One region of the Lentibacillus kimchii genome, then DNA from elsewhere that is predicted to be linked to it. Evidence: riboswitches for the same ligand, from Rfam matches in the RefSeq annotation. Region 1 holds a riboswitch; each other region holds the start of a gene.
The links. A riboswitch is a leader RNA that binds a small molecule or an ion and turns the genes downstream of it on or off. The one in region 1 is predicted to bind thiamine pyrophosphate.
Positions count from the first base shown of each region.

Region 2: it holds a riboswitch for thiamine pyrophosphate, as region 1 does, so the genes downstream of both, ACZ444_RS02995 (thiamine phosphate synthase) here and tenA (thiaminase II) in region 1, are expected to answer to the same signal.
Region 3: it holds a riboswitch for thiamine pyrophosphate, as region 1 does, so the genes downstream of both, thiT (energy-coupled thiamine transporter ThiT) here and tenA (thiaminase II) in region 1, are expected to answer to the same signal.

Region 1 is NZ_AP043934.1:2,215,933-2,219,211, forward strand. It holds gene ACZ444_RS11745 (SIS domain-containing protein) at 1-695, opposite strand, end outside; gene tenA (thiaminase II) at 864-1,553, opposite strand; TPP riboswitch at 1,718-1,821, opposite strand; gene ACZ444_RS11755 (NupC/NupG family nucleoside CNT transporter) at 1,912-3,120, opposite strand.
Region 2 is NZ_AP043934.1:492,051-495,329, forward strand. It holds gene ACZ444_RS02990 (IS1182 family transposase) at 1-737, opposite strand, end outside; TPP riboswitch at 914-1,022, shown strand; gene ACZ444_RS02995 (thiamine phosphate synthase) at 1,118-1,720, shown strand; gene thiS (sulfur carrier protein ThiS) at 1,762-1,965, shown strand; gene ACZ444_RS03005 (thiazole synthase) at 1,966-2,730, shown strand; gene ACZ444_RS03010 (MoeB/ThiF family adenylyltransferase) at 2,730-3,279, shown strand, end outside.
Region 3 is NZ_AP043934.1:1,174,709-1,177,987, forward strand. It holds gene ACZ444_RS06355 (aconitate hydratase) at 1-232, opposite strand, end outside; gene ACZ444_RS06360 (DUF6884 domain-containing protein) at 456-911, shown strand; gene ACZ444_RS06365 (hypothetical protein) at 931-1,293, shown strand; TPP riboswitch at 1,375-1,475, shown strand; gene thiT (energy-coupled thiamine transporter ThiT) at 1,595-2,167, shown strand; gene ACZ444_RS06375 (hypothetical protein) at 2,368-3,279, shown strand, end outside.

The sequences.
Region 1 (3,279 bases):
TAAACAACCCGGGAAAAATCAAACGCAAGCAGCTCATCAATCTTATCAGGAATAGTTGCCAGAAAATCCTCGGCCGTTGATATTAGGAGTTTCGCCTCATTACCGGTGAAAGGCTTTTCCGTAAACACGCCATAAGCTGTCATCATCATGGAGGTGAAACTGCTCGTCATCGCAAATCCCTGGTCATTTACCTCATCCGGCATCAAAATGGTCAGGGAATTGTCGTCCTGTTTGCTGTTTACAGCCAATTGACCTTCCGCATTGCATGTAATGACCACCTGATAAAAATGATCAACCATCTGTTTCCCCAGGGAAACAGCAGCAAGGCTTTCGGGACTGTTGCCTGAGCGGGCAAACGATACCATGATGGTCGGTATATTCTGAAACAAATAATTTTTCGGTGTGGCAACAATATCTGTTGTCGCAACCGCTTCAAATGTTACATGAGTACCGGTTTGCCTGCGCAATTCCGGCACGAGTGTTTCCCCGGCAAAAGCGGATGAACCGGCTCCCGTCATAATGACCCGGACACGTTCGTGCTTGGCATAAATCGATTCAACAAATTCCTTCCAGGCACTCTTTTGTTTAAACACCATGTCCGTCATTTTTACCCATACGTTTGGCTGCTGGGCTATTTCTTCAGCTGTTTGCATCGCGCTGTTAGCTTCCAGCATGTCATGCGTTAAATTAAACATACGTATGCTCCCTTAATGGTTTTAGTACATGAACTGTTTTCTCGCGCGGTTGGCGTAACGTCTATTAGTCATTATAAACAATTTCCCGAAAAATTCATATTGCTTTGTTTCATATTGCCATAAAAAACAGGGTGCCCCGCTCTAGTGCGGGACACCCTGTTGTGATAATTAACCGGAGACCTTCGTCTGTTTCTGCTCCGAAAGCCACGTTTCAAATCTATAAGCCATTTCCCAGAAAGCAAGTTCATATTCTTTAGCTATCACAAACTGATCTTTAATTTTCGCCTTCTCTGCTGCGCTTGCCTCGGCTGCGAGGTCATCCAGCAAGTTGATCATGTCGCGCGTTGATTCCTGAAATTCATCACTTGCATACATCTGAATCCAATTATCATAAATTTCGACGCCGGTCTTCGTGCCCTTGTTTTCCAGACCGATATCGGCATATAACCAGTAGCACGGGAGCATCGCAGCGATCATTTGCGCCAGACTGCCGGATAACGCGGCGCGATATAAATGGGATGTATAGGCATAAGCTGTTGGCGCAGGTTTGAATTGCTGCACGTCTTCATCGGTAATATTTAAAATTCTGGCATGTTCCTTATGAACGGTAAGCTCTGCTTCAGCTGTTGTTTTGGCTTTTTCCGCCAGAGATGCTGCCTGACTGAAGTCATCTGCCTGAGCAGCCGCAAAGGCATGGACTTTCCCGTAGTGTTTTAAATAATAGATGTCCTGCATGATATAATTTTTGAATGTTTCCAGCGGCAAATCGCCTCTCACAATCCCCTGGACAAAAGGATGGTTCAGGCTGTATGTCCAGCTCTGTCCGGTCGCCTCTTTCAAAGATTCCGAAAAACGCATCACTAAATCCTCCTCAAAATGCATGATCAACCAATTATCCGCATCTAGCAGCCAACTTCCACCACAGTATTGACGATATACAATAAATTTGATGCCCTGCTGGTTTTCAAGAAACTAATAAAAAACCACCCCGGAAATGGAGTGGTTTTCTAGCAATCTCAACTATTGTACCAGCTCCACTTCCCTCCGCTAGTGCAAACTAGATCAGGTTCAAAGGGATTAAGACAGTCATCTTATCTCAGCCGCGCAGGCACCCCTAGTGGATTTCTTATTAATTTAATTTTAGCATAACTTATCAAGAAGGCTTCGTCAAACAAGTACGGACCTTTTCGCTGTACGTCAGACTGCCAATCTAGCTTTAAACAAGCATACCTGCTATTGCGGCACTTAATAGATTGGCGAGTGTCCCGGCCAGCACAGCCTTCAGCCCGATTCTTGCAATGTCACCCCTTTTATTTGGCGCCATTGGACTAAGTCCGCCGATCAGGATGGCCATCGAGCCAAAGTTGGCAAATCCGCACAAAGCGAATGTAATAATAGTTTGAGCTTTATCAGAAAAAGTATCAATAACAGGACCGAAATTGGAAAAAGCAACAAATTCATTCGTAATAATCTTTTGACCAATAAGCGATCCGGCACGCATAGCTTCATCCCATGGAATACCAATCATAAACGCAATTGGTGAAAAGATATAGCCAAGAATTTGCTGCAAGGTTAAATCATCCACACCGAATAAACCGCCGGCCCAGCCTAAAAACAGATTGGCGAGAGCAATAAGTGAAAGAAAACTGATAAGCATTGCGCCAACCGTCAGGGCTAATTTCAGACCATCACTGGCACCCCCGGCAGCTGCATCGATCACATTGGTCGTCTCTGTATCCTTTTCCAGTGTAACTTCATCTGTGGTTTGTTCCTTATTAACTTCAGGGATAATAATTTTTGCCATTAATAAACCAGCCGGCGCAGCCATGAAACTTGCTGCAATTAAAAATCTCATAGGAACACCAAGCAAAGCATAGCCAGCCAGGACTGATCCGGCAACAGTAGCCAGGCCTCCAGTCATCACAGCAAACAATTCAGAAAGCGTCATGTTCTTAACATACGGTCTGATTACGAGCGGTGATTCCGTTTGTCCAAGAAAGATACTCCCTGCGGCGTTCATGGATTCGACTTTGCTTGTTTTCAGCAGTTTAGAGAGCGCACCGCCGAGCATCCGAATGATCCACTGCATGACACCAAGATAATATAAGACTGAAATAAGTGACGAGAAAAAGATGATGACAGGCAGTACCTGAAAAGCAAAGATGCTATCGTCCTTAGGGATAAGGGGATCAAAAAGAAAACTTATTCCAGCATTAGCAGAGCCGATAATCTTCTCCACAATACCGGAGACCCATTCAAGTGCCTTATGCCCAAGCGGCCACTTTAACACGATAAGTGCGAAAACGATTTGAATTGCCAGAGCGACAAATACAGTTCGAAAATTAATTCTCTTCTTATTGTTTGAAAATAGGAAGGCGATTGCAAGAAGTATTACAATACCCGCTATTCCCCATAAAATATTCATTCTTTGTCCACATCCCTATCGAAAGTATTGTTTCGGATTCTCTAATGTTAGACTTCAGACTTCTAATTAAGTATCTTCTGAAATATCGCACAGTTTGTAACTGATTGAAATATAGTTAAAGTGCGAGCCTCCCCTAATAGATTTCTGTCGATTTTTGTA
Region 2 (3,279 bases), 1.0 Mb from region 1:
TGTAAAATGTATTGACTTGATGTGCCGACAGCCAGATGTCCTTTATAGCCAAACCAGAATGTATTTTTGCCTTCGCTGTTTTTCTTGATCCCCCATTGGGGATCCCGGGGAACACCGTCTCGAAGTTCTGTTAAAGATGCATCCAGTTGAGCTTCGATTTTCCTGTCATAAAGAGGCAGATTCGCTTCTTTCTCAGCTTGTTCCTGGAGCCATTGGTCACGCTCTTCCCTGGATTTACGGCCGCGTTTTTTCGGTTCCGGCTTTGCCTTTTCTTCTTTAGGCGGGGCCTGATCACGTGCTTCGAAATGAGTCGCATCGATGGCGACTGTATCATCAGCGATAAAGCCTTCGGCAATGGCTTGAAGAACAACTTTTTCCTGGGCCTTTTCCAATGCATCTGACTCGCTCAGCTTGGTTAAAAGGCGGGAATAGGAAGCTTCCGAAGGAATCTTGTCTGAAACCAGAAATCCACAATTCAATTTGAAGGCAATATCATCATCTAAGCGTTTTTTCAGGTCTTTTATGGTTGGGATGCGTTCAACATACCGAATGAAAACGGAAATAATCATCGCTGCAACATTCAGCTCTTCAGGCGCGCCCAAACGGGATTTTTTAGCCATGTCGTGATAAATGGCATCCAAATCAACGGCGGAAATGATCGCCTCATACTTTTGGGTAGGTTCCATGTCATAAAGTTCTTGGATGCTAAATAAGCTTGGTTGTCGTATAATAGTCATAGGAAGTATTCCTCCAATCTCTATGGATGTTTTAGTTCAACTACCATTATACAAGATTTGGGGAGGTACTTCCTTTTTTACGTTTTTAAGTCCTTGCGCCGCAAGGGCTATGAATTATGAAATTCGCTCATATCTAAATTTTTATGGTAGTCTAATAATAAATCAAAATATCTTAATAATCCCACTAGGGGAGCTTTTTAAAAAGCTGAGATCAGAGTACTGACTCTGAGACCCTTTGAACTTGAGACGGTTAACGCCGGCGTAGGGAAGTGGCAAGGTGAACATTGCAAGTCTCTTAATGATTTGCGATATAAACGAAACCACTTTCCATGCTGGGAAGTGGTTTTTTGCGTTCGGCTGGTGTGTGAGAGGGGGCATTTATGTCAGAGCTTCATGTTATTTCCACAGGCAAACAATCACTAGAAGAATTGACGTCGATTATCAGGGACATTCACACCTATATTGACTGGCTTCATTTACGCGAAAAAACATGGACATCTGAACAGTTGAAGCAGGCGATTGATGACCTTGCTGAAGCCGGTATTCCGCGCAGCAAAGTGATCGTTAATACAGATGCAGACACTGCTTACGAGAAAATGACAGGGGGTGTGCAGCTGACTTACGAGAGTATGGACGCTGCCAATGCCCGACATCTTAATATACATTGGCGTATCGGGTGTTCCGTTCATTCGGTTCAGGAAGCTGTGAAAGCCGAGGCTAACGGTGCTGATTATGTACTGTATGGTCATGTTTTTGCGAGCGGGTCAAAACCGGGTATGGAACCACGAGGACTTGAAAATCTGCGGCATGCAGTCCGGAGCGCGTCAGTTCCAGTTATAGCAATTGGCGGGATAGCACCGGAAAATGTACACGATGTTCTTGACACGGGTGCTTCGGGCGTTGCTGTTCTGTCCGGTATTTTGCTGGCGGATAATCCCGTCGATGCTGTCCAGCGCTATAAAAAGGCTTTAACAGCTGGCTGATACCCTTAAGCTTGCTTAATCATTTAAAGGGGGGTGATAACATGCAGCTTAATATTAATGGCAACATGACTGATATGCCTGAGACAGTGAAGACAGTCTCGGATGTGAAACAGTATTTTCATATTAGCAGTACCGTCGTTATTGTGGAGTACAATGGTGATATTTTGAATAAGGATAGGCATGAAAAGCAAGAAGTTCGCAGTGGTGACAAAATTGAACTGGTCCAATTTGTAGGAGGTGGCTAAATGTTAACGATAGGTAATAAAACATTTAATTCCCGGTTATTTCTCGGGACGGGTAAATATCCCGACTTTGACACACAAAAACAGGCTGTTGATGTATCAGAAGCGGATATCCTGACTTTTTCGGTCAGGCGGATGAATATATTCGAACCGTCACAGCCGAATTTTCTGGAGAAACTAGATGTAGAGAAGTATAGCTTGCTGCCCAATACAGCAGGTGCTAAGACGGCTGAAGAAGCCGTCCGCACGGCTAAACTGGCTAACGCCTCAGGGTTGTGTGACATGATTAAAGTGGAAGTAATCGGTGATGACAAGACATTGCTCCCTGATCCGACGGAAACGTTAAAGGCAACAGAGGAACTGGTTCAAGAAGGCTACACGGTCCTGCCGTACACGTCTGACGATGTTGTGCTGGCACAGCGGCTTGAAGAAATAGGAGCTCATGCTGTTATGCCTGGTGCTTCGCCGATTGGATCCGGGCAAGGGATTCTGAATGAACTTAATCTGAGTTTGATAACGGAACTTTTAACGGTGCCGGTCATTGTAGATGCGGGAATCGGTTCTCCTAAAGATGTCGTCACAGCGATGGAACTTGGGGCAGATGGCGTTCTGTTAAATTCTGCTGTAGCGAAAGCGTCAAAACCCGTGAAAATGGCTGAGGCGATGAAACTTGCTGTCCAAGCAGGCCAATTGGGCTATGAAGCTGGACGCATCCCGAAAAAACGCTACGCTGCTGCCAGCAGTCCGGCAGAGGGGATGAGTGTCTGATGAATGAACGTTATTCTCGGCAGATTCTATTTCGGGGAATTGGCGAAGATGGCCAGCAAATGCTGCAGAATAAACACGTTCTTGTGATAGGCGCCGGCGCACTCGGAACGGGCAATTCGGAAATATTAGTCCGTTCCGGCGTTGGCAAGATTACCATTGTGGACCGTGATTATGTTGAATGGAGCAATCTGCAGCGCCAGCAGCTGTACACGGAACAGGATGCCGAACAGCAGATGCCTAAAGCCATTTCAGCTCAGAGACGGTTGCAGGCGATTAATCGTGACGTAACGATCGAAGCGCATATCGCGGATGTAACGCCGACTGAGATGGAGCAATTCGCACCAGATACTGACCTGATTATGGATGCAACAGATAATTTTGAAATCCGCATGATTATCAATGATGCTGCGCAGAAATATAGCGTTCCCTGGATTTATGGATCCATTGTAGCCAGTTACGGGATTAGTTATACCATTCTGCCGCAGAGCTCGCCTTGTTTAAATTGCTTGCTGCAGGGCATGCCAGTAGGCGGATTGACTTGTGACACAG
Region 3 (3,279 bases), 1.0 Mb from region 1:
GGTCATCAGGGTTTTTATTATCTTCCTGGATTAGATTATGATCAACATACTGTGCTGAAGCTTCGGTTTTGGCATAGTCCAGGCCCATCGCTTCAAGTTCAAGCATGACCATGGTTCCTGTGGCGTCCTGGGTCAGTGTCTGATCGATTTGCAGACCAATTTCTGACCCGGCATTCATGTCGCCCGAAACGACGTGATCTTTGATCAGTTTTTGTGCAACATTCAAAGCCAATGTGGTTCCTCCTTTTAAATCATAACTGTACAATGTCATTCCTTGTAAATAAGCAATCAAACAGAAAAGCAATCTTAAGTACTTTCTATTTATTACTTTCTCCCATCGAGTATAGAATTGTTAGTTCTGAAGGTCAAACAATTGCAATCAAGCGTTATAAAACGATTTGTCTTTTGCAGCTCTGGTTAACATGCTATACTTATGTAAATAGGAGTGAAACGAGATGAAGGAATTAAGTATTATTCCATGTGGCCGGAAAAAGATTTGGGACAATCATCCGGAAATGGGGGCTGTGCCCGCAAAAAATGCTTATACCGGTACACTGCACAAACGCACGCGGCAATATGCAGAAATGTTTACTGATCAATGGGTGATTCTGTCAGCTAAACACGGGTTTTTATTTGCGGACGATATCGTTGATGGTCCGTATGATGTGACGTTTAACCAAAACAGTGATGAGATTGTCTCGTATGCGCAATTAATATGCCAGGCAGACGAAAAACAGCTGAAACAATTTGACAGGCTTGTGGTGCTGACAGGTCAAAAATACAAGCCTGTGATAAACGGAACATTTCCTGATGGTATGCCAAGGGTCTTTCCGCTCGCGAACTACGGCGGGATCGGCTATATTCTGCAGGCACTCAAACGGGCGGTGGAAGCACACACACCGGTTCATTAAATGACAGGAGCTGATGGTAATGACGCGAATAATATTTGTTTCACTGGTTGTAATTGTTTATTTAATTTATGCCGCATTTAAATATAAAGATACTTGGAAAAAACTTCGGTTGGGGCAATTGGCAGGGACGGTTCTGACATTCATTGTCATTATCAGCATTGCTGGTGTTACGCTGTTTTATGGCAGTCGCTATATAACAGCAGCTGTTTCCAGCAGCATAGGTGCCTTCATAATCCAATTTTTTGCTGTCATGATCATAATCGCAGCAGCGGGACTTATATTTATGGCTATAGTCAGTAAAATCACAAACGGTATTATACCCCTACAACGACAGCAGGGATATAGTCAGACGCCCCGCAGAGATACCAAGCACAAATCATAATAGAACCCCCCCGAATTCAGAACAGTCTTGTAATTAGTGTGGTGTATGATATAATATATTCAGCAAAAAAAGCATAGGTTAGAAGCCTTCAAGGGGAGCCTTTGGCTGAGAGTGAACGAGTTAGTTCTTACCCTTCGAACCTGTTAGTTAGTACTAGCGCAGGGATGGCGGCTTTTTTGATGGATCAGCAGCAATGTGAGCGGAGTTTTCCCATCAGAAAGCTTCCCCTTGGCATTGCTTTTTTTGTGTTTTTTAACATATTCAGGCGGCACAGGCTGCCGGCAAAAAGGGGAGGAGTTCGATGCGTTCAAACCGCACATTGTTTTTAATTGAGGTGGCTGTCTTTACAGCTCTGGCCTTGTTGCTGGATGTCATTCCGTTTCTATCATTTAAAATCTGGGCACAGGGCGGATCCATTTCATTGGCGATGATTCCTGTATTTATACTTGCATTTCGCTGGGGTCTTAAAGGCGGGCTCTTGTCAGGATTTTTGTGGGGGATTTTGCAGGTTGCGGCTGGGACTGGTTACGTCTTGACCCCGCTTCAGGGTTTCATTGACTATGCCCTTGCCTTTACGGTAATTGGATTTGCTGGAATCTTTGCCAAGCAGGTGCAAAAAGCTATTCAATCGGGGCAAACAACTGTTTATCTTACGTATATAACACTTGGGGTGATTTTGGGCAGTTCACTGCGGTTTTTGGCTCACTTTGCGGCTGGGGTTGCCTTCTTTAATTCAGCTGTGGAAGGTCAATCTGTCTGGGTCTATTCATTGCTCTATAATATATCGTATATCATTCCGTCATTGGTCATCAGTGCAGCAGTCGTTTTTCTTCTATTTCATAAACAGCCCAGAATGTTATTAAAAACAGCCTGATTTGGTTCAATGCCGCTCACATTATGTTACGGAACCGGAATTTAAAAAATAGTCCTTCTGCGACAGAGGGCTATTTTTATTTCGTTCATAACAACGATTCAGTGCATTTCCGCAGTTCGCGTTCAATTCAAAATGGATGTTTTCACCGCTTTCTTTCAACGTGCATAGGCTGGAGCACAGATAGAAAGGAAGTGTTTAAAGTGGAGATAACCCTGGCCCACTGGTTATATGCTCTGTTCACATTAGCGATCATTTTGACGATGATCTTTCGCCGCGGCGTTGTCCTGCCGTCGCTACTTGGAACGTTTGTGATTGCCTGGGTATATCAGGGCAGTCTGGTGGATGGTTTTACGGTCATTTTCAATGCTAATCTAGTGGCTGCGAAAGAGCTGTTTAATATATTTTTGATTATTACATTTATGATGGCTCTCCTGCATTCGTTGAGAGATTTAGGAGCTGACAGGCGAATGATTCAGCCCATCCAGAAATTTATGGTTAATGGGCATGTATCCTTTTTCCTGCTGGTGGGTGTTACTTATGTCATTTCCTTATTCTTTTGGCCAACACCTGCTGTACCGCTCATCTGTGCCTTGCTTGTTCCGGCCGCCATCCGCTCAGGTCTTCCGGCTATGACCTCAGCTGTTGCTGTTGCGCTGGCTGGCCAGGGTATGGCACTGTCTTCCGATTACATTGTTCAAGTGGCGCCTAATGTATCTGCAACAGCGGCCGGGATCGAAACATCGGTTGTCGCTGATAAGGCACTTGTTTTATCACTCATCGCCGGAGCGGTGGCCATTGGATTCGCGTACGTATTTTACAGAAAAACCATTCGATCAAAAGACAGCGATTTGAATGAGCTCGAAGGGGAGCAGATCCAAACAACTGGCGAGCCTCTTAATAAAACAGAATCGCGGCACGTCACCATGTGGAGTAAAATGTTTGCTGTTTTGGTTCCAATCGCTATGCTGGCGGTTGTGATTTACATGATGTTTTCGAAGCTTTCTTCCGGACGAATGTCTGGATTTGAAGGTGGCGATGGTGCGGCTTTTGTTGGTGGTGTGGCCGTCGTCCTGCTGTTACTGTCAACGATTGCATTTGGACGCCAAAAAGCC